DNA from 2 places in the Rheinheimera sp. F8 genome. Region 1 is predicted to be linked to the other one. Evidence: riboswitches for the same ligand, from Rfam matches in the RefSeq annotation. Region 1 holds a riboswitch; the other holds the start of a gene.
What was found. Region 1 has a riboswitch for thiamine pyrophosphate ahead of ATY27_RS08745 (TonB-dependent receptor). Riboswitches for the same ligand answer to the same signal wherever they lie in the genome.
Positions count from the first base shown of each region.

Region 1 (11,359 bases):
CGTTTAATGTAGCGTAACTGAGATGATTCGCCTGCCCTGCCAAAGGGTAAATTACGGTCCAGTCCCGAAAAACATCAACGACGTCAGATTCTTATACCTGAGTTAAAGCAAATATGTCTATGGCAGCTCCATGACAATTGTGAATACAACCTGAAATTTGCGACCGGTTTACCAGCCTTGTCGCCGACCAACATCTGTGCGTTGTTATATAGTCCATCGCAAAAAAAAGCCCGGCAAACACGCCGGGCTTTGTTTTATACATCTTATATTGCTGATATATCAGGATTTCTTATCCAGTAGCGACAGAATAAAGGCATATTCCTGCGCCACTTCTTTCATCCGCGAGAAACGACCGGATTTACCACCGTGACCCGCTTCCATATTGGTGCGGAATAATAACGGTTGCGCGTCAGTTTTTTCAGTTCTGAGCTTCGCCACCCACTTGGCCGGTTCAAAATACTGCACTTGTGAATCGTGCAGACCTGTTGTCACCAGCAGTGCCGGGTAAGCCTGCTTCTTCACCTGGTCATAAGGCGAATAGGACAGCATATAGTCGTAATAGGCTTTTTGTTTTGGGTTGCCCCATTCATCAAACTCGTTGGTGGTCAGTGGGATTGATTCATCCAGCATCGTCGTGACCACATCAACAAAAGGCACGTTGGCCACTAAAGCGCGGTATTTCTCCGGCGCCATATTGGCAACAGCCCCCATCAACAGACCACCAGCGCTACCGCCCATGCCAAAGACTTTGTCTTTCGCGGCATACTGCTGTTTGACCAGATAGTCGGTGACATCAATGTAATCAGTGAAGGTATTGATTTTCTTCAGTAATTTGCCGTCTTCATACCAGTGACGCCCCATTTCCTGGCCACCACGGATATGAGCAATGGCATAAACAAAACCACGGTCGACTAATGACAACACGCTGGCGCGGAAGCTTGGCGCAGATGAAGAGCCGTAAGAGCCATAAGCGTACTGATACAGTGGCGCTGAACCATCCTTGTTAAAGCCTTTGCGGTATAACAAACTGACCGGCACTTTGGTACCGTCGCGGGCTTCAGCCCAGACCCGTTCGGTCTGATAGTTGGCGCGGTCAAAACCACCTAACACTTCCTGTTGCTTCAGCAGACGTTTTTCGCCACTGCGTAAATTCACTTCATAAACGGAATTCGGCGTGGTCAGCGAGGTATAGCTGTAGCGCAACCATTCGGTGTTTTGTTCCAGATTCACATCGGTTGCTGCGACATACACAGGTTCATCCGAACTGATATAGCTGGCTTTCGCCGGGTTTTGCCACGGCAACACACGGATGCGGTTTAAACCTTCACTGCGTTCGTTAATTGCCAGATAGTCGTTAAACAACTGAAAAGATTCGATAAACACGTTCTTGTCATGCGCCAGTAATTCAGTCCAGCGTGCGCGGTCGCCGATTTGATCGTCAGACACGGCCATGATGCGGTTATTCGGTGCATTCCAGTCAGTGCTGATGATCCAGCGTTTGCCCAAATGGTCCGCTTCGTATTTGAAGTCGCGCTGGCGCGGTGCAATGGCCTTAAACTCGCCTGTTGGCTGGTTGGCCGGAAGTACGCGGATCTCTGAGGACACCGTACTACCCAGCCACAACACAACAAACTGGTCATCACTGCTGTTACCGATACCGGTGTAGAAGCTGGTATCTTTTTCTTCATACATCAGCACGTCTTTGGCCACCGCTTCACCGAGCTGATGGCGGCGGATTTTATTGCCTAATAAAGTTTGTTTGTCTTTTTCAATATAAAACAGATGCTTGCTGTCGGATGACCACGCCAGCGACGCTTCTACGCCGGTCAGAACATCCGGTAAATCTTTGCCGGTTCTGAGGTCGCGAACCCGCACCGTGTATTGGCGGCGGCCATTCGTGTCTTCGGCATAGGCAACCAGATTATTATCCGGACTGACGGCATAATTACCGACCTGATAAAAATCTTTGCCGGCGGCCATTTTGTTGACGTCCAGCAGCACCTGTTCTTCGCCGGTTTTCAGCACTTTCCGCAAATACACCGGATACTGCTGGCCGGTTTCATAACGGGTATAAAAGCTGTAATCGCCTTTTTTCGCCGGCACTGAACTGTCGTCCTGCTTGATGCGGCCAATAATTTCGTCAGTCAGTTTATTGGTCAGATCCTGATACTTATCGGCATATTGTTGGTAATAGGCGTTTTCAGCCTGCAGATGCGCCAACACTTTCGGGTCTTGTCGTTTGTCATCGCGCATCCAGTAATACGGATCCACGCGGTCGCCGTTGGCTGATTTTACGGTATAAGGGATTTGTTCCGCCACGGGAGCCTGCACTGGTTGACCAGCCTGGCTGATGCCGCTGATTAACATTGCGCCGGCGCCCAATAGTGCGGTCCATTGAGAGAGAGGTCGATTTGCCATTTTCGCTTCCTGTTATTTTTTTGCTTCATGCTCATACATTTACAACTTTGCTTGTTTAACATATTTGACACAAGGCTGCCCACTGGAATGCGCTCAAACGACAGCGTTGGCCGCCTTATAAAGTGTAACTAAGGATTATTTCCCGACTTAATCGTTTTAAATTTCGCCTGTTCCGGCAATCAGTATTCACAAACCAGAATATCTGCGCTTATATTACTGAGATACATCACGCAGGAAACCATCATGGCTTTAATGACTGTAGCCGAAGTAGCGGCTTTTTTATCAATTCAGGATATCCGGGTCGAACGACTGGCACGGGAAAATTTATTAGTACCGGCCGACAAGGATGCTGCAGGCAAACCGATGTTTGAAGAAGAAGACGTGAAGCGTTACAAGGTGTTAGCTGAGCGTCTTGGCGGCATCTGAATGCTGACAAGGGAACTGGCGTAATGTAAGTTGCGCCAGTTTTGCTTTATCTGCACCACCTTCCAGCGATTTGTACCACAACCAGCAAAACCCACTATATAACAATGACGCTAACTGCAACCGCTCGGCTAAATCTTGCCGCGCTTGGGGGCGGAATTGCAGATATAGACTCAGCAATTGTTCCTGCTCCTTCGCATTCAGCTGCAGATTCAAACATAACGCTGCCAAATCAAAGGCACTGTCGGCTTGCTGGCAATACTCATAATCAATCAGCCATAACTGCTGGTGCTGCAACAAAATATTGCCGCTGTGCAAATCCATATGACACAACACCTGGTCACCCGGTAATAAGCTGAATGCGCTGGCTGCAGTGCGAAGTCGTTGCCAGTCCTGCTCATCACCCGCACTCCAGGCATCGTTAAACACTTTGTCGCGCAGTTGTTGCAGATAGATAAAGGGGTCTAACACCGGCGTCTGCACTTTCAGCTTGTGCAGCCGCACCAGTTTTTCCACCAGCTGCAATAAATGCGTATGGTGTAGCTCCCAGTCAAAATGCCGGCTGTGAGTCAGAAAATCACTGATCAGAATGCGTTGGTGGTTGTTCAGGCACAACGGCGCTGGCGCGACGCCAACGGCAGCTGCGGCATGCTGACAGCGCAGTTCCTGTTGCCGGCACACGCCGGCCACGCCAGGTTTATAGTGCCGCACCAGATAATGACCACGCTGGGTATGCACATAATAATTGTCATTGGTGCTACTGGCCGCCAGCTTTTGCAATGCCAGCGGCACATGATTAGCAAAAAACTCTAGCCGCTGACACAGATGCCAGATGCGTTGTTCAGTTGCTGTTGCCGGTAGTTGCTGCGCCATGCGAAATATCCCGAAGCTGCGGTCAGCGTATAAATAACAAAAAGCGCACTGAAAAAATACAGATCTTTTTGCAGATACATATAAATAGAAGCCGCATCAATGACAATCCAGTACAACCAATTGGAGACGACTTTCTTCGCGACCAGGTAGGTTGTCACCACGGCAAAACAACTGATTTGCGCACCAAGCCAGGCAAAATCGGTACTGGTGAATTGCTGCATCACAAAGCCCAGACACAAACCGGCAGCCGCCGTCAGACTGATGAGCAGCAGATGCTGCGAACCACGCCACTCCACCACCTGCTGCGCCTGACCGCTCTGATTGCGCAGTTGCTGCCAGTTCCACCAGCCATACAGCGCCATTCCGGCGTAATACAGCTGCAGCAGTGCATCGGTGTAGAGATTCGCGCTCAGCATGATTTGCAACGTCAGCACGGTACTGGCCAATGCTGCCGGCCAACACCACAGGCTATGGCGGATCGCCAGCACTGTGTACGATAGCGCCAGCACTGTCGCAATCAGCTCCAGCGCTGTCTGTAGCTGCCATTGATTCAGCAACTGCTGCCACAGTTCCATCATGGCCGCAGGTCACCGTGCAGGAACTTCACGACAAACACCACTTTGCCATAACGTTCAAACGACCAGCGAATACAGCGTTGCAGCGCCGCCATCACCGTATCGTATTCACCAAAAATCTGTGTGCTCATGGTATTGGTCAGCACGTGCAGGCCGGCTTCTTTATTCAGTTCTTCGATAAAACCTTTAATAGGCTCGATGTAATCGCTGGTCAGCGGATATTTACTGATTTCGATCGAAAGTTGCATCACGATGTCCTTTTAATTGATTCAGAACTGATAAGTCGCGGTCAGACCGATCCGGCGTGGTTCGCCAAATTGCTCATATAAATGGTCGGTATAACCATCACGCGGGTCGTTACCGAAATAAAAACCACGCACACCGTAGGTTTCATCCAGCAGATTGCGGCTCCACAGTGCCAATTCCCACTGAGACCACTGATAGCTTGCCCGGAGATTCAGCAAATTACTGTGCGAAGCACGGATGTTTTCAGAATCTGAGTAGTAATAGCCATCTTTGTGTGCATACTGCGCCGAAATTTGCAGTGCTTCCAGCGGCGACCAATCGGCGCCGACACTGAATTGATACTCAGGCGCCTGCGCTTGAGCGCGACCACTCATATCGAGGCCACCTTTGGTGACAAAACCGCGGATCTCCGACTTCAGCACAGCACCACTGAAATGCGCCACCAACGCAGGGGTCAGCTGCCAGCGGTTTTCGGTTTCCAGACCATAATTGCGGCCACTAAATGCATTATCGATATAACCGACAAACTTCGTACCTTGATTAATCCAGGCTTTGAGCTGCATATCGTCCCGCCACATGTAAAACGCCGAGACCCGGCTGACCAGCGTGTGGTCAGCATTTTGACCTTTCACGCCAAATTCAGCGTTAATCAGCTGCTCCGGCGCGAAAGTGGCTTTGCTGAGTAAGAAATCCTTTAACCCGGTCAGTTTGGGGTTCAGGGTTTCAGCCAGGGCTTCCCCATTCACCCCACCTACCTTATACCCTTTGGAGACTAAGCCATAAATCTGACTCAGCGGGCTGACTTGATAGGCAAGGCTGAGTTTGCCGCCCCACATCTGGTCATCACCTTCAGTACGGATACCGTTATTGTCGGTATATTCATCCTGATATTGCTCCAAACGGCCACCATAAGTCAGCGTCAGGTCTGATGCTAATTGCTGTTCATTCTCTGCATAAACAGCCAGATTCTGCCGTTCGAAATCACTGATAAAATTCTGTTCAAGCCAGGTATATAAGCGCGTTAAATCAATCGTTTGCTGGCTGGCATACAGACCGGCCACCCAGTTGTGACCTTGTTGATTTTTACTGATGAACCGTTGTTCAAGACTCAGAAAATCGCGATCGCGTAAATATTGGTCAGTCGATGAATATTCATCCGGGTGCAACCCGACATAACCCCAATCTTCGTCGTAACCATAATCAGTGTCGGCTTTTAACAGGCTAAGCTGTGTCAGGCTATCTACGCTGGCAAAACCTTGGTACTGCAATTTCAGCGCGCTGGCATCGACATCTTGTTTATCCTGACCGGGTTGGTCTGACAAGGTTGTACGATTACGATCAAGCGAAAAAGCATCGTAGCCATTGTCGATGTTGTGATGGTTCCACAACCAGTCGAGTGTTAAATCCTGATTCGGTTGGTAGCGCGTTTTCAAGCGGAACGTGGTTTCATCGATGCCGTTGGTGTCTTCGCGTTGCAGAAAATCGTTACGGATAAAGCCATCAGATTTTTGCTGATCAGCCACCAGTCGCACAGCAAATTGTTCTGTCAGCGCCTGATTTAAAGTCATGCTGGCCTGCCAGCTGTCGTAATTCGCAGCGGTCAGTTGTACGCGACCTTCGCTGGCAAACATCGGGTCAGCTGTTTGCAGGTTCAGCATACCTGCCAGTGCATTGGCGCCAAAACGAGTCGCTTCCGGGCCACGGAATACTTCGAGCTGTGCGGTGTCGGCCAGCGACAACAGTCCTAGGGCTGAGTAGTCGATGCCGTCGACCAGCAAGCCCACCGATGGATTGATGTTATCGACAAACTCACTGCGCTCACCCACGCCACGCATTTGTAAAAAACGACTGCGCGACGCGCCGGCGGACGCGTTCAAGTTTGCGATATTGGCAAGTAAATCATCAAGATGCTGCGCAGATTGGCGTTTGATGTCGGTTTCGCCCAGTACGACGACACTACCCGGCAGTTTTTGCAGATTGGTCTGGCGAAAATCCCCACGCACCTCAATACGTTCGACATCCTGCACAGTGACAGCCTGCTCTTCAGCATGTATTGCGCCGGACACAAGCAAGGCAATAGCAGATAACGCCGGTAAAAACGGCGGACGCTGAAGAGTTACAGACGAAAAATGACCGACAGATAAAGGCGAGAATGCACGTAACATCAACTTACTCCGGTTGGGACCGGGATCATGCGCGCGCAGCTGGAAGTTTTCACACCATCCCTCCGCCGGTATGACCCGGATCAGGTTCTAAGGGTTTGCCTTGCGGCATCTCAGCTTTCGCACCCCTTGGTTTGGCCGGCAGTTTAGCGGCTTTTCTGTACAGTCGCAAGAAATCAGAAAAATTCATCTGGGTACAAGCTGGCAAAATATTTTTCAGCAGCTAGGGTTAATCAGAACGTCATTTTTGACGTGCAGTTATAACAAGAGGAAAACTATGAAAAAAAGTCTTATCATCCTGTTGGCAGCCGGGGCTCTGACCAGCAACATCGCTTTTGCTGAGGAATCAGAAGAAGTTGTTTACTCTACCGAAGGCTATTGCCTGTTATCCAATGAAGGCGCCTCAGACGAATATCTGAAAGCCTACGCCAAAAAACTTGGCGCTAAACCAACCAATTCAGTTTGCGCCAGCTTCAAAAAAATCGTTGAAGAATCACGGCCACGTGAATGGGATTATCCCGCCGGTCGTGCTTATCCGGGCAGCGTGATCAAGCTGTCACCGAGCCAGGTCGCATTATTAAAATCACTGAAGAAAAAAGACGGCAAAATGTAAGTCGCCTGCTCAGCTCTGCCATTTGGCAGAGCTGATCTCCTTGTTATTTCTCACAATTTTATCTTCCCTCTTGCATTTCTGTGTCAAAGCGCATTAACTGAGCCGCATCGTTCCGGAACCAAGGAAGCTGTGATGCGACGGATCCGATCCCTGCCGATCTTACTGAGCATGGCTGTATTGCTGACGCTCAGCGGCAAAACAATGGCTGCAGAGGACTGCACCACACTCTCTGCAACTGAAACCCTGCCCACTGCGGCACAACATTGGCGTATCGCTAAAGTCCTGTTTGCCCGTAACGACATTTTTGATCTGAACAACAAACACAGCGTCTGGTTTCACCGCTTTGCCAATGAGTATCATGTGATCACCAGCGAGTCCGCACTGCGTGAAGACCTGTTGTTTCAGGAAGGCGACCGGTTGGACCAAGCCGTACTGGCTGAAACCGAACGCCTGTTGCGCGCCAGACGATATTTGCGCCATGCCGAAATCACTATCTACGCCTATTGTCCGGCCAGCCAGACCGTGCAGGTCACAGTACAAACCTGGGACAACTGGTCACTATTGCCGCGAATTTCTCTCGGCCACACCGGTGGCGCGACCAAAGCCAATCTGGGCCTGGCCGAAGATAACCTGTGGGGCACCGGCAATCAGGCACAAATTGAATACTTCACCGACAGTGAGCGCGATGGTTACAAGCTGCAGTTTCATAGCCCCAATATCAGTGGCAGTCACTGGCAAACGACTATGCAATATGCCGATACTTCAGACGGTGAAAGTTACCGGCTAAATCTGGCAAAACCCTTTTACCGGCTGTCTTCCGAGCGCGCCTACAATCTGGATATTTTCAAAGAAATCAAAGATATCAGTGAATATGCCCGCGGAGATGTCTACAACGAATACAAAAGTAACCAACAGTTAATCGAATTAAGCAGCGGCTGGAGTTTCTGGCGGGACAGCGACAGTGTGCAGCACCTGAATACCGGTGTGACGCTGGACGAACGCAAATTTGATTTGAACAACGACAGTACGCAGCCGCCGCCGGAGAACCGCGATTTATCTCAGGTCTGGCTCAGCTGGGAGTTTTTACAATCGGATTATCGCGAGCTCACCAACTTCTTTTTGTGGAACCGGGTCGAGGATGTCAATTTTGGCTGGCAGGCATCCCTGCGGCTAGGTCGCTTGCTGGAAAGCCTGGGCGCAGACCAAGGCGGCTGGCATTGGCAGGCCAAAGTGCAAAAGAACTTTGAGATCAATGATATCAGCTGGTTAGTCGGCCAAATCAGCTATTCACAGTTACACCGTAACCAGTTGCAGGAGCAGCAGTTGTTTCAAAGCGAGTTGCGTTATGTCCGGCATTTGTCGGCACAACAAGTACTAATCGCTCAGCTGCAATGGTCGGTGGGTAAAAACCTGTTTCGCGACCAGCGTATGACCATCGGCGGTGACGAAGGCATGCGCGCCTTCCCGCTTTATTATCAAACCGGCGATAAAGCCGCGATAGCGTCGCTGGAGTACCGCTATATCACGCACTGGCATGTGTATCAGTTGCTGGATGTGGCATTGGCAGGTTTTATTGATGCCGGGCGGGCCTGGGATAATCCGCAGCGACCGGCAGGCCCGGACGATGATCAGAATCTGGCCGGTTATGGCATCGGCATCCGCCTGTTACCCAGCCACTCCAGCCGCGGCAGTGTGATCAGTATCGATTTGGCAAAACCAGTCAGCGACAATCCGGAATTATCCGGCTGGCGCTGGCGTCTGATCGCGAAAAAGCCGTTTTAATGCCGACCCGCTAGGCCTGACAATGCCGGCAGAACACCGTGCTGCGCTGGCCTAAACGGATCTCCTCAAGCAGACTGTTGCAGCTGATACAGGCTGCGCCGCCACGTCCATACACCAGTAGTTCCTGCTTAAAATAACCCGGTTTGCCGTCGGCCTGACTAAAGTCTTTTAACGTGGTGCCACCTTGCGTGATGGCCTGCGCCAGGATCTGTTTCACCACTTCGACCAACACTGCGCATTGCGCCAAAGTCAGTTGATTAGCCGGTTTGGTCGGCAAGATGCCGGCTTTAAACAGGGATTCATTGGCGTAAATATTCCCCACGCCAACCACGACATGATTATCCATCAGCACCAGTTTGATGGCGCTACTGCGTTTTTGGCAATGCGAGAACAACTGCTCCGCGTGAAACGCAGGCGTCAGTGGTTCTGGCCCTAAAGTGGTTAACAACGGATGATCAGTGCCGGTTGCTTGCCACAGCACAGCACCAAAACGACGGGTATCGTTCAGACGTAATAAGGTCTGGTTATCCAGCACAATATCGACATGGTCATGCTTACCGGTGGGCGTATCGGCGCTGAGGATCTTCAGATTGCCGGACATACCGAGGTGCAAAATAATACTGCCGCCAGGCACTTCAATAAGCAAATATTTGGCACGGCGGCTGACGTTTAGCACCGGCGCATTCGTCACATTCATCACTTCTGCCGGCACCGGCCAGCGTAACATTGGCTGGCGCACATCAATACGACGAATGGTTCTGTTCGACAGGTGTGGCGTGATGCCTAACCGAGAGACTTCGACTTCTGGCAATTCAGGCATAACAACTCCGGTTTAACGTAAAGAAGGCGGGCACAGCTTGTCAGCGGTAGCCTGATCGATCGGGAATAACACTTGCTGATGCTGCAGATACCATTGCTGTTGGTCAACCGCAATGAGCCACAGCATCGGTTGCGCCTCACCACTTTGATAAAGCAAGACGCGGCACACATGCGCCAGAATTTGTGGGCCATCCTCTTTTGCGGCAGGTAACTGAAAATCTTGCCAATACTGCAAAATCGTTTCTGCTGCTGGCAGCTCCAGTTGCGGTTCGAAGCGCCAGGCCGGCCCGGCTTGCTTGAGCGTCGCGCGCGGGAACTGCACTTGCAGCAGTTTTTGACCCGGCGCAACGATGCTGATGGTCTGGTCGCGGTTTAACATAAAAGCCAGATGGCTGGGCGCTATGTAAAACAGGAAAAACAGTGCCAGCACACCGAAGATAATCAGATTGTTCCAGGATTGACGGGATAATCTCAGCATAGCATTCGTTGATGACCTGAAGATGCTGGCAGTGTACCGGATAGAGTTGCAGTCGCCAATTTGTCTGATCTCTGGCTTCGAGTGTTGCGATCGTTTCAGAGAGAGGTATTTCAAACGGCTGCGGATTTACCACAGGCTAAAAAAACAAAACCCGACACAAGGCCGGGTTTTGCTTTTGGAAATAAATCCGATTACTTGATTTTCGCTTCTTTGAAAATCACGTGCTTGCGCACTTTAGGATCGAATTTTTTGATTTCCATTTTTTCTGGCATGGTGCGCTTGTTCTTATCAGTTGTATAGAAGAAGCCAGTACCAGCAGAAGAAACTAAACGGATCTTATCGCGCATTTGCTAATTCCTTAAACCTTTTGACCTTGCTTACGCAGGTCAGCTAAAACGGCATCGATACCATTTTTATCGATGATACGCATAGCCTTAGTTGTCAGGCGCAGCGTGACGAAACGGTTTTCACTGTCAACCCAGAAACGGTGAGTTTGCAGGTTTGGCAGGAAACGGCGCTTAGTTGCGTTGTTGGCGTGTGAACGACGGTTACCTACCATCGGACCTTTGCCAGTGATTTGGCATACTCTAGACATGTCAATAAATCTCCAAAATTACTTCAGCTCGAGCTATCGTCATCCTTCTGGCCAAGAAGAATGCCCCGGATTTCTGAAAGGGCGCAATTTATACACGATCAGCTAAAAAAACTCAAGCAATAATGCCTGAACTTTACGCATAGATCGTGCTGATCCTTTCAGATCTTAAAGCCAGCCGCGTTCGGCAAAGGATATGACCTCGGCGTCGCCGACCACAAAGTGATCCAATAACTTAATGTCGACCAAAGCCATAGCTTGGGTCAGGCGCTCCGTTATCGCTCTGTCAGCGCGACTCGGCTCAGCAACTCCGGATGGATGATTGTGAGCCAAAATAACGGCGGCGGCATTATGCGCTAAAGCAGCCTGAACTACAAT
Region 1 is NZ_CP013656.1:1,932,019-1,943,377, reverse strand. Features, by position in the region: gene ATY27_RS08770 (S9 family peptidase) at 280-2,418, opposite strand; gene ATY27_RS08765 (helix-turn-helix domain-containing protein) at 2,662-2,844, shown strand; gene ATY27_RS08760 (phosphotransferase) at 2,818-3,714, opposite strand; gene pnuC (nicotinamide riboside transporter PnuC) at 3,651-4,292, opposite strand; gene ATY27_RS08750 (YkoF family thiamine/hydroxymethylpyrimidine-binding protein) at 4,289-4,537, opposite strand; gene ATY27_RS08745 (TonB-dependent receptor) at 4,559-6,700, opposite strand; TPP riboswitch at 6,741-6,837, opposite strand; gene ATY27_RS08740 (hypothetical protein) at 6,975-7,310, shown strand; gene ATY27_RS08735 (BamA/TamA family outer membrane protein) at 7,443-9,092, shown strand; gene mutM (bifunctional DNA-formamidopyrimidine glycosylase/DNA-(apurinic or apyrimidinic site) lyase) at 9,103-9,912, opposite strand; gene ATY27_RS08725 (hypothetical protein) at 9,925-10,389, opposite strand; gene rpmG (50S ribosomal protein L33) at 10,581-10,736, opposite strand; gene rpmB (50S ribosomal protein L28) at 10,748-10,984, opposite strand; gene radC (DNA repair protein RadC) at 11,150-11,359, opposite strand, start outside.

Region 2 (11,359 bases), 600 kb from region 1:
GCATCCAGAATTTCTGCTTTGCGATTGCTGCTTCTGGGCGTCGACATCAGCGGTTACGACCGGCCTGAGTGGCCAAATCCACCTTCACCGCGCTCAGAGGTGTCGAATTCTTCGACCAGTTCAAATTGCGCCTGCACGACTGGCATAAACACCAGCTGGGCAATGCGGTCGCCCGGCTGAATAGTAAAAGCGTTTTGACCGCGGTTCCAGGTTGAAATCATCAGCTGGCCCTGATAATCCGAATCAATGAGGCCTACCAGATTGCCGAGCACGATGCCGTTTTTGTGGCCCATGCCGGAGCGCGGCAGAATCGTCGCGCACAGGTTGGCATCGCCGATGTGAATGGCAAGGCCGGTCGGGATCAGTTCAGTCTGGCCTGGTAACAGCGTCAGCGGTTCGTCTAATAACGCACGTAAATCCAAACCGGCAGAACCTGGCGTGGCGTATTCCGGCAACGGGTATTCAGTACCAATGCGGCGGTCGAGGATTTTCAGTTCAATGCTTTTTTTCATGTTGGTATTGCTCATAAATCAGGGAAATTAAGGCTTGGGCCAGGTCGGTTTTGCTGCGTTGGCCCAGCGCGAATTCAGCCGTGTTGCTGTACACCGTGATGGCGTTTTGTTCGCTGTTAAAGCCAAGCGCCGGATCAGACACGTCGTTGGCACATATCAGGTTGAGGTTTTTCTTTTGCAGTTTTTGCCGGGCATATTCCGCGACTTTTTCTGTCTCGGCGGCAAAACCGACAGTAAAAGGCCGTTGCGTAGTGAGCGCCGCGACACTGGCGATAATGTCCGGGTTTTTCACCAACTGCAGCGTCAGGCCGTCATTGTCGGCAGTTTTTTTGATTTTCTGTGACGCGAGCGCAGCCACGCGAAAATCAGCTACAGCAGCGCAGCCGATAAAAATGTCGCTGTTAGGCGCTTGTTGCATGCTGCTGACATACATCTGTTCGGCGGTGGTGACATCAATGCGCGTTACACCGGTTGGCGTGGCCAATTGCACCGGGCCACTAATCAGCGTCACTTCAGCACCAAGTGCTGCAGCAGCGGTTGCGAGGGCATAACCCATCTTGCCGGAACTGTGGTTGCTGATGTAACGCACCGGGTCAATCGCTTCACGTGTCGGCCCGGCAGTAATGGTCACTTTCACGCCTTGCAGTGGTTGCTGCGCCGGTGCAGCCAGCACGCCAATCATGGCATCGACCAGCTGCAGCGGTTCCAGCATCCGGCCCGGCCCGACATCGCCGCACGCCTGTTCACCGGCATTAGGCCCAAATATGTGAATGTTTCGTGAAATTAAAGTTGATAAATTGGCTTGGGTCGCTATGTTCTTATACATCTGCTGATTCATCGCCGGTGCGATCGCCAGCGGCGCGTTGCTTGCCAGGATGCAGGTGGTCAGCAGATCATTTGCGAGGCCATGGGTGATGCGGGCGATCACGTCCGCCGAGGCGGGTGCTACTAAGATAAAGTCGGCCCATTTGGCCAGCTCGATATGGCCCATCGCAGCTTCAGCCGCCGGGTCCAGCAACGACTGGCCCACCGGATTGCCGGACAGTGCCTGTAGCGTCAGAGGGGTAATAAATTCAGCAGCGGCTGGCGTCAGGATCACCCGGACGTCAGCGCCACGCTCTTTAAGGCGGCGGACCAGATCTGCAGATTTGTAGGCAGCAATGCCACCGCTGATCCCAAGCAGGATCTTTTTACCAGCAAGGATGTTGTGCATAAGGAAACCATCAGCCAGAAACTGGCCGATAAGATACCACGAACTCAAGGACGAGTAATCATGACCATCAAGCAATGGCCGACGGCCGAACAACCGCGGGAAAAACTATTAAGTTACGGCGCCGGCGCTTTATCCGACGGCGAATTACTGGCCATTTTCCTCGGCCACGGCTGCGCTGGCCTCGATGCGGTGGCGATGTCGCGGCAGCTATTAAACGACTTCGGTGGTGTGCGGGCGTTTTTCGCTGCGCCACGCGGCCAGTTCTGCCGGCACAAAGGGCTTGGCGTGCATCGGTATGTGAAAACCCAGGCGGTGCTGGAGCTGTGTAAGCGCTGTTTATATCAGCATATGCAGCGCGATACGGTGTTCTCTGACCCCGGCATGGTGAAACATTATTTGCAATACAGCATTGGCCTTGAAACGCGGGAAGTCTTTATGACTTTGTATTTAGACAGCCAACACCGGCTGATCAAAGCCGAACCGTTATTTTATGGCACGATAGATGCCTCGCCGGTCTATCCGCGTATTGTAGTTCAGGCTGCTTTAGCGCATAATGCCGCCGCCGTTATTTTGGCTCACAATCATCCATCCGGAGTTGCTGAGCCGAGTCGCGCTGACAGAGCGATAACGGAGCGCCTGACCCAAGCTATGGCTTTGGTCGACATTAAGTTATTGGATCACTTTGTGGTCGGCGACGCCGAGGTCATATCCTTTGCCGAACGCGGCTGGCTTTAAGATCTGAAAGGATCAGCACGATCTATGCGTAAAGTTCAGGCATTATTGCTTGAGTTTTTTTAGCTGATCGTGTATAAATTGCGCCCTTTCAGAAATCCGGGGCATTCTTCTTGGCCAGAAGGATGACGATAGCTCGAGCTGAAGTAATTTTGGAGATTTATTGACATGTCTAGAGTATGCCAAATCACTGGCAAAGGTCCGATGGTAGGTAACCGTCGTTCACACGCCAACAACGCAACTAAGCGCCGTTTCCTGCCAAACCTGCAAACTCACCGTTTCTGGGTTGACAGTGAAAACCGTTTCGTCACGCTGCGCCTGACAACTAAGGCTATGCGTATCATCGATAAAAATGGTATCGATGCCGTTTTAGCTGACCTGCGTAAGCAAGGTCAAAAGGTTTAAGGAATTAGCAAATGCGCGATAAGATCCGTTTAGTTTCTTCTGCTGGTACTGGCTTCTTCTATACAACTGATAAGAACAAGCGCACCATGCCAGAAAAAATGGAAATCAAAAAATTCGATCCTAAAGTGCGCAAGCACGTGATTTTCAAAGAAGCGAAAATCAAGTAATCGGATTTATTTCCAAAAGCAAAACCCGGCCTTGTGTCGGGTTTTGTTTTTTTAGCCTGTGGTAAATCCGCAGCCGTTTGAAATACCTCTCTCTGAAACGATCGCAACACTCGAAGCCAGAGATCAGACAAATTGGCGACTGCAACTCTATCCGGTACACTGCCAGCATCTTCAGGTCATCAACGAATGCTATGCTGAGATTATCCCGTCAATCCTGGAACAATCTGATTATCTTCGGTGTGCTGGCACTGTTTTTCCTGTTTTACATAGCGCCCAGCCATCTGGCTTTTATGTTAAACCGCGACCAGACCATCAGCATCGTTGCGCCGGGTCAAAAACTGCTGCAAGTGCAGTTCCCGCGCGCGACGCTCAAGCAAGCCGGGCCGGCCTGGCGCTTCGAACCGCAACTGGAGCTGCCAGCAGCAGAAACGATTTTGCAGTATTGGCAAGATTTTCAGTTACCTGCCGCAAAAGAGGATGGCCCACAAATTCTGGCGCATGTGTGCCGCGTCTTGCTTTATCAAAGTGGTGAGGCGCAACCGATGCTGTGGCTCATTGCGGTTGACCAACAGCAATGGTATCTGCAGCATCAGCAAGTGTTATTCCCGATCGATCAGGCTACCGCTGACAAGCTGTGCCCGCCTTCTTTACGTTAAACCGGAGTTGTTATGCCTGAATTGCCAGAAGTCGAAGTCTCTCGGTTAGGCATCACGCCACACCTGTCGAACAGAACCATTCGTCGTATTGATGTGCGCCAGCCAATGTTACGCTGGCCGGTGCCGGCAGAAGTGATGAATGTGACGAATGCGCCGGTGCTAAACGTCAGCCGCCGTGCCAAATATTTGCTTATTGAAGTGCCTGGCGGCAGTATTATTTTGCACCTCGGTATGTCCGGCAATCTGAAGATCCTCAGCGCCGATACGCCCACCGGTAAGCATGACCATGTCGATATTGTGCTGGATAACCAGACCTTATTACGTCTGAACGATACCCGTCGTTTTGGTGCTGTGCTGTGGCAAGCAACCGGCACTGATCATCCGTTGTTAACCACTTTAGGGCCAGAACCACTGACGCCTGCGTTTCACGCGGAGCAGTTGTTCTCGCATTGCCAAAAACGCAGTAGCGCCATCAAACTGGTGCTGATGGATAATCATGTCGTGGTTGGCGTGGGGAATATTTACGCCAATGAATCCCTGTTTAAAGCCGGCATCTTGCCGACCAAACCGGCTAATCAACTGACTTTGGCGCAATGCGCAGTGTTGGTCGAAGTGGTGAAACAGATCCTGGCGCAGGCCATCACGCAAGGTGGCACCACGTTAAAAGACTTTAGTCAGGCCGACGGCAAACCGGGTTATTTTAAGCAGGAACTACTGGTGTATGGACGTGGCGGCGCAGCCTGTATCAGCTGCAACAGTCTGCTTGAGGAGATCCGTTTAGGCCAGCGCAGCACGGTGTTCTGCCGGCATTGTCAGGCCTAGCGGGTCGGCATTAAAACGGCTTTTTCGCGATCAGACGCCAGCGCCAGCCGGATAATTCCGGATTGTCGCTGACTGGTTTTGCCAAATCGATACTGATCACACTGCCGCGGCTGGAGTGGCTGGGTAACAGGCGGATGCCGATGCCATAACCGGCCAGATTCTGATCATCGTCCGGGCCTGCCGGTCGCTGCGGATTATCCCAGGCCCGCCCGGCATCAATAAAACCTGCCAATGCCACATCCAGCAACTGATACACATGCCAGTGCGTGATATAGCGGTACTCCAGCGACGCTATCGCGGCTTTATCGCCGGTTTGATAATAAAGCGGGAAGGCGCGCATGCCTTCGTCACCGCCGATGGTCATACGCTGGTCGCGAAACAGGTTTTTACCCACCGACCATTGCAGCTGAGCGATTAGTACTTGTTGTGCCGACAAATGCCGGACATAACGCAACTCGCTTTGAAACAACTGCTGCTCCTGCAACTGGTTACGGTGTAACTGTGAATAGCTGATTTGGCCGACTAACCAGCTGATATCATTGATCTCAAAGTTCTTTTGCACTTTGGCCTGCCAATGCCAGCCGCCTTGGTCTGCGCCCAGGCTTTCCAGCAAGCGACCTAGCCGCAGGGATGCCTGCCAGCCAAAATTGACATCCTCGACCCGGTTCCACAAAAAGAAGTTGGTGAGCTCGCGATAATCCGATTGTAAAAACTCCCAGCTGAGCCAGACCTGAGATAAATCGCGGTTCTCCGGCGGCGGCTGCGTACTGTCGTTGTTCAAATCAAATTTGCGTTCGTCCAGCGTCACACCGGTATTCAGGTGCTGCACACTGTCGCTGTCCCGCCAGAAACTCCAGCCGCTGCTTAATTCGATTAACTGTTGGTTACTTTTGTATTCGTTGTAGACATCTCCGCGGGCATATTCACTGATATCTTTGATTTCTTTGAAAATATCCAGATTGTAGGCGCGCTCGGAAGACAGCCGGTAAAAGGGTTTTGCCAGATTTAGCCGGTAACTTTCACCGTCTGAAGTATCGGCATATTGCATAGTCGTTTGCCAGTGACTGCCACTGATATTGGGGCTATGAAACTGCAGCTTGTAACCATCGCGCTCACTGTCGGTGAAGTATTCAATTTGTGCCTGATTGCCGGTGCCCCACAGGTTATCTTCGGCCAGGCCCAGATTGGCTTTGGTCGCGCCACCGGTGTGGCCGAGAGAAATTCGCGGCAATAGTGACCAGTTGTCCCAGGTTTGTACTGTGACCTGCACGGTCTGGCTGGCCGGACAATAGGCGTAGATAGTGATTTCGGCATGGCGCAAATATCGTCTGGCGCGCAACAGGCGTTCGGTTTCAGCCAGTACGGCTTGGTCCAACCGGTCGCCTTCCTGAAACAACAGGTCTTCACGCAGTGCGGACTCGCTGGTGATCACATGATACTCATTGGCAAAGCGGTGAAACCAGACGCTGTGTTTGTTGTTCAGATCAAAAATGTCGTTACGGGCAAACAGGACTTTAGCGATACGCCAATGTTGTGCCGCAGTGGGCAGGGTTTCAGTTGCAGAGAGTGTGGTGCAGTCCTCTGCAGCCATTGTTTTGCCGCTGAGCGTCAGCAATACAGCCATGCTCAGTAAGATCGGCAGGGATCGGATCCGTCGCATCACAGCTTCCTTGGTTCCGGAACGATGCGGCTCAGTTAATGCGCTTTGACACAGAAATGCAAGAGGGAAGATAAAATTGTGAGAAATAACAAGGAGATCAGCTCTGCCAAATGGCAGAGCTGAGCAGGCGACTTACATTTTGCCGTCTTTTTTCTTCAGTGATTTTAATAATGCGACCTGGCTCGGTGACAGCTTGATCACGCTGCCCGGATAAGCACGACCGGCGGGATAATCCCATTCACGTGGCCGTGATTCTTCAACGATTTTTTTGAAGCTGGCGCAAACTGAATTGGTTGGTTTAGCGCCAAGTTTTTTGGCGTAGGCTTTCAGATATTCGTCTGAGGCGCCTTCATTGGATAACAGGCAATAGCCTTCGGTAGAGTAAACAACTTCTTCTGATTCCTCAGCAAAAGCGATGTTGCTGGTCAGAGCCCCGGCTGCCAACAGGATGATAAGACTTTTTTTCATAGTTTTCCTCTTGTTATAACTGCACGTCAAAAATGACGTTCTGATTAACCCTAGCTGCTGAAAAATATTTTGCCAGCTTGTACCCAGATGAATTTTTCTGATTTCTTGCGACTGTACAGAAAAGCCGCTAAACTGCCGGCCAAACCAAGGGGTGCGAAAGCTGAGATGCCGCAAGGCAAACCCTTAGAACCTGATCCGGGTCATACCGGCGGAGGGATGGTGTGAAAACTTCCAGCTGCGCGCGCATGATCCCGGTCCCAACCGGAGTAAGTTGATGTTACGTGCATTCTCGCCTTTATCTGTCGGTCATTTTTCGTCTGTAACTCTTCAGCGTCCGCCGTTTTTACCGGCGTTATCTGCTATTGCCTTGCTTGTGTCCGGCGCAATACATGCTGAAGAGCAGGCTGTCACTGTGCAGGATGTCGAACGTATTGAGGTGCGTGGGGATTTTCGCCAGACCAATCTGCAAAAACTGCCGGGTAGTGTCGTCGTACTGGGCGAAACCGACATCAAACGCCAATCTGCGCAGCATCTTGATGATTTACTTGCCAATATCGCAAACTTGAACGCGTCCGCCGGCGCGTCGCGCAGTCGTTTTTTACAAATGCGTGGCGTGGGTGAGCGCAGTGAGTTTGTCGATAACATCAATCCATCGGTGGGCTTGCTGGTCGACGGCATCGACTACTCAGCCCTAGGACTGTTGTCGCTGGCCGACACCGCACAGCTCGAAGTATTCCGTGGCCCGGAAGCGACTCGTTTTGGCGCCAATGCACTGGCAGGTATGCTGAACCTGCAAACAGCTGACCCGATGTTTGCCAGCGAAGGTCGCGTACAACTGACCGCTGCGAATTACGACAGCTGGCAGGCCAGCATGACTTTAAATCAGGCGCTGACAGAACAATTTGCTGTGCGACTGGTGGCTGATCAGCAAAAATCTGATGGCTTTATCCGTAACGATTTTCTGCAACGCGAAGACACCAACGGCATCGATGAAACCACGTTCCGCTTGAAAACGCGCTACCAACCGAATCAGGATTTAACACTCGACTGGTTGTGGAACCATCACAACATCGACAATGGCTACGATGCTTTTTCGCTTGATCGTAATCGTACAACCTTGTCAGACCAACCCGGTCAGGATAAACAAGATGTCGATGCCAGCGCGCTGAAATTGCAGTACCAAGGTTTTGCCAGCGTAGATAGCCTGACACAGCTTAGCCTGTTAAAAGCCGACACTGATTATGGTTACGACGAAGATTGGGGTTATGTCGGGTTGCACCCGGATGAATATTCATCGACTGACCAATATTTACGCGATCGCGATTTTCTGAGTCTTGAACAACGGTTCATCAGTAAAAATCAACAAGGTCACAACTGGGTGGCCGGTCTGTATGCCAGCCAGCAAACGATTGATTTAACGCGCTTATATACCTGGCTTGAACAGAATTTTATCAGTGATTTCGAACGGCAGAATCTGGCTGTTTATGCAGAGAATGAACAGCAATTAGCATCAGACCTGACGCTGACTTATGGTGGCCGTTTGGAGCAATATCAGGATGAATATACCGACAATAACGGTATCCGTACTGAAGGTGATGACCAGATGTGGGGCGGCAAACTCAGCCTTGCCTATCAAGTCAGCCCGCTGAGTCAGATTTATGGCTTAGTCTCCAAAGGGTATAAGGTAGGTGGGGTGAATGGGGAAGCCCTGGCTGAAACCCTGAACCCCAAACTGACCGGGTTAAAGGATTTCTTACTCAGCAAAGCCACTTTCGCGCCGGAGCAGCTGATTAACGCTGAATTTGGCGTGAAAGGTCAAAATGCTGACCACACGCTGGTCAGCCGGGTCTCGGCGTTTTACATGTGGCGGGACGATATGCAGCTCAAAGCCTGGATTAATCAAGGTACGAAGTTTGTCGGTTATATCGATAATGCATTTAGTGGCCGCAATTATGGTCTGGAAACCGAAAACCGCTGGCAGCTGACCCCTGCGTTGGTGGCGCATTTCAGTGGTGCTGTGCTGAAGTCGGAGATCCGCGGTTTTGTCACCAAAGGTGGCCTCGATATGAGTGGTCGCGCTCAAGCGCAGGCGCCTGAGTATCAATTCAGTGTCGGCGCCGATTGGTCGCCGCTGGAAGCACTGCAAATTTCGGCGCAGTATGCACACAAAGATGGCTATTACTACTCAGATTCTGAAAACATCCGTGCTTCGCACAGTAATTTGCTGAATCTCCGGGCAAGCTATCAGTGGTCTCAGTGGGAATTGGCACTGTGGAGCCGCAATCTGCTGGATGAAACCTACGGTGTGCGTGGTTTTTATTTCGGTAACGACCCGCGTGATGGTTATACCGACCATTTATATGAGCAATTTGGCGAACCACGCCGGATCGGTCTGACCGCGACTTATCAGTTCTGAATCAATTAAAAGGACATCGTGATGCAACTTTCGATCGAAATCAGTAAATATCCGCTGACCAGCGATTACATCGAGCCTATTAAAGGTTTTATCGAAGAACTGAATAAAGAAGCCGGCCTGCACGTGCTGACCAATACCATGAGCACACAGATTTTTGGTGAATACGATACGGTGATGGCGGCGCTGCAACGCTGTATTCGCTGGTCGTTTGAACGTTATGGCAAAGTGGTGTTTGTCGTGAAGTTCCTGCACGGTGACCTGCGGCCATGATGGAACTGTGGCAGCAGTTGCTGAATCAATGGCAGCTACAGACAGCGCTGGAGCTGATTGCGACAGTGCTGGCGCTATCGTACACAGTGCTGGCGATCCGCCATAGCCTGTGGTGTTGGCCGGCAGCATTGGCCAGTACCGTGCTGACGTTGCAAATCATGCTGAGCGCGAATCTCTACACCGATGCACTGCTGCAGCTGTATTACGCCGGAATGGCGCTGTATGGCTGGTGGAACTGGCAGCAACTGCGCAATCAGAGCGGTCAGGCGCAGCAGGTGGTGGAGTGGCGTGGTTCGCAGCATCTGCTGCTCATCAGTCTGACGGCGGCTGCCGGTTTGTGTCTGGGCTTTGTGATGCAGCAATTCACCAGTACCGATTTTGCCTGGCTTGGTGCGCAAATCAGTTGTTTTGCCGTGGTGACAACCTACCTGGTCGCGAAGAAAGTCGTCTCCAATTGGTTGTACTGGATTGTCATTGATGCGGCTTCTATTTATATGTATCTGCAAAAAGATCTGTATTTTTTCAGTGCGCTTTTTGTTATTTATACGCTGACCGCAGCTTCGGGATATTTCGCATGGCGCAGCAACTACCGGCAACAGCAACTGAACAACGCATCTGGCATCTGTGTCAGCGGCTAGAGTTTTTTGCTAATCATGTGCCGCTGGCATTGCAAAAGCTGGCGGCCAGTAGCACCAATGACAATTATTATGTGCATACCCAGCGTGGTCATTATCTGGTGCGGCACTATAAACCTGGCGTGGCCGGCGTGTGCCGGCAACAGGAACTGCGCTGTCAGCATGCCGCAGCTGCCGTTGGCGTCGCGCCAGCGCCGTTGTGCCTGAACAACCACCAACGCATTCTGATCAGTGATTTTCTGACTCACAGCCGGCATTTTGACTGGGAGCTACACCATACGCATTTATTGCAGCTGGTGGAAAAACTGGTGCGGCTGCACAAGCTGAAAGTGCAGACGCCGGTGTTAGACCCCTTTATCTATCTGCAACAACTGCGCGACAAAGTGTTTAACGATGCCTGGAGTGCGGGTGATGAGCAGGACTGGCAACGACTTCGCACTGCAGCCAGCGCATTCAGCTTATTACCGGGTGACCAGGTGTTGTGTCATATGGATTTGCACAGCGGCAATATTTTGTTGCAGCACCAGCAGTTATGGCTGATTGATTATGAGTATTGCCAGCAAGCCGACAGTGCCTTTGATTTGGCAGCGTTATGTTTGAATCTGCAGCTGAATGCGAAGGAGCAGGAACAATTGCTGAGTCTATATCTGCAATTCCGCCCCCAAGCGCGGCAAGATTTAGCCGAGCGGTTGCAGTTAGCGTCATTGTTATATAGTGGGTTTTGCTGGTTGTGGTACAAATCGCTGGAAGGTGGTGCAGATAAAGCAAAACTGGCGCAACTTACATTACGCCAGTTCCCTTGTCAGCATTCAGATGCCGCCAAGACGCTCAGCTAACACCTTGTAACGCTTCACGTCTTCTTCTTCAAACATCGGTTTGCCTGCAGCATCCTTGTCGGCCGGTACTAATAAATTTTCCCGTGCCAGTCGTTCGACCCGGATATCCTGAATTGATAAAAAAGCCGCTACTTCGGCTACAGTCATTAAAGCCATGATGGTTTCCTGCGTGATGTATCTCAGTAATATAAGCGCAGATATTCTGGTTTGTGAATACTGATTGCCGGAACAGGCGAAATTTAAAACGATTAAGTCGGGAAATAATCCTTAGTTACACTTTATAAGGCGGCCAACGCTGTCGTTTGAGCGCATTCCAGTGGGCAGCCTTGTGTCAAATATGTTAAACAAGCAAAGTTGTAAATGTATGAGCATGAAGCAAAAAAATAACAGGAAGCGAAAATGGCAAATCGACCTCTCTCTCAATGGACCGCACTATTGGGCGCCGGCGCAATGTTAATCAGCGGCATCAGCCAGGCTGGTCAACCAGTGCAGGCTCCCGTGGCGGAACAAATCCCTTATACCGTAAAATCAGCCAACGGCGACCGCGTGGATCCGTATTACTGGATG
Region 2 is NZ_CP013656.1:1,327,452-1,338,810, reverse strand. Features, by position in the region: gene slmA (nucleoid occlusion factor SlmA) at 1-47, opposite strand, end outside; gene dut (dUTP diphosphatase) at 54-512, opposite strand; gene coaBC (bifunctional phosphopantothenoylcysteine decarboxylase/phosphopantothenate--cysteine ligase CoaBC) at 496-1,725, opposite strand; gene radC (DNA repair protein RadC) at 1,786-2,460, shown strand; gene rpmB (50S ribosomal protein L28) at 2,626-2,862, shown strand; gene rpmG (50S ribosomal protein L33) at 2,874-3,029, shown strand; gene ATY27_RS06130 (hypothetical protein) at 3,221-3,685, shown strand; gene mutM (bifunctional DNA-formamidopyrimidine glycosylase/DNA-(apurinic or apyrimidinic site) lyase) at 3,698-4,507, shown strand; gene ATY27_RS06120 (BamA/TamA family outer membrane protein) at 4,518-6,167, opposite strand; gene ATY27_RS06115 (hypothetical protein) at 6,300-6,635, opposite strand; TPP riboswitch at 6,773-6,869, shown strand; gene ATY27_RS06110 (TonB-dependent receptor) at 6,910-9,051, shown strand; gene ATY27_RS06105 (YkoF family thiamine/hydroxymethylpyrimidine-binding protein) at 9,073-9,321, shown strand; gene pnuC (nicotinamide riboside transporter PnuC) at 9,318-9,959, shown strand; gene ATY27_RS06095 (phosphotransferase) at 9,896-10,792, shown strand; gene ATY27_RS06090 (helix-turn-helix domain-containing protein) at 10,766-10,948, opposite strand; gene ATY27_RS06085 (S9 family peptidase) at 11,192-11,359, shown strand, end outside.
Region 2: it holds a riboswitch for thiamine pyrophosphate, as region 1 does, so the genes downstream of both, ATY27_RS06110 (TonB-dependent receptor) here and ATY27_RS08745 (TonB-dependent receptor) in region 1, are expected to answer to the same signal.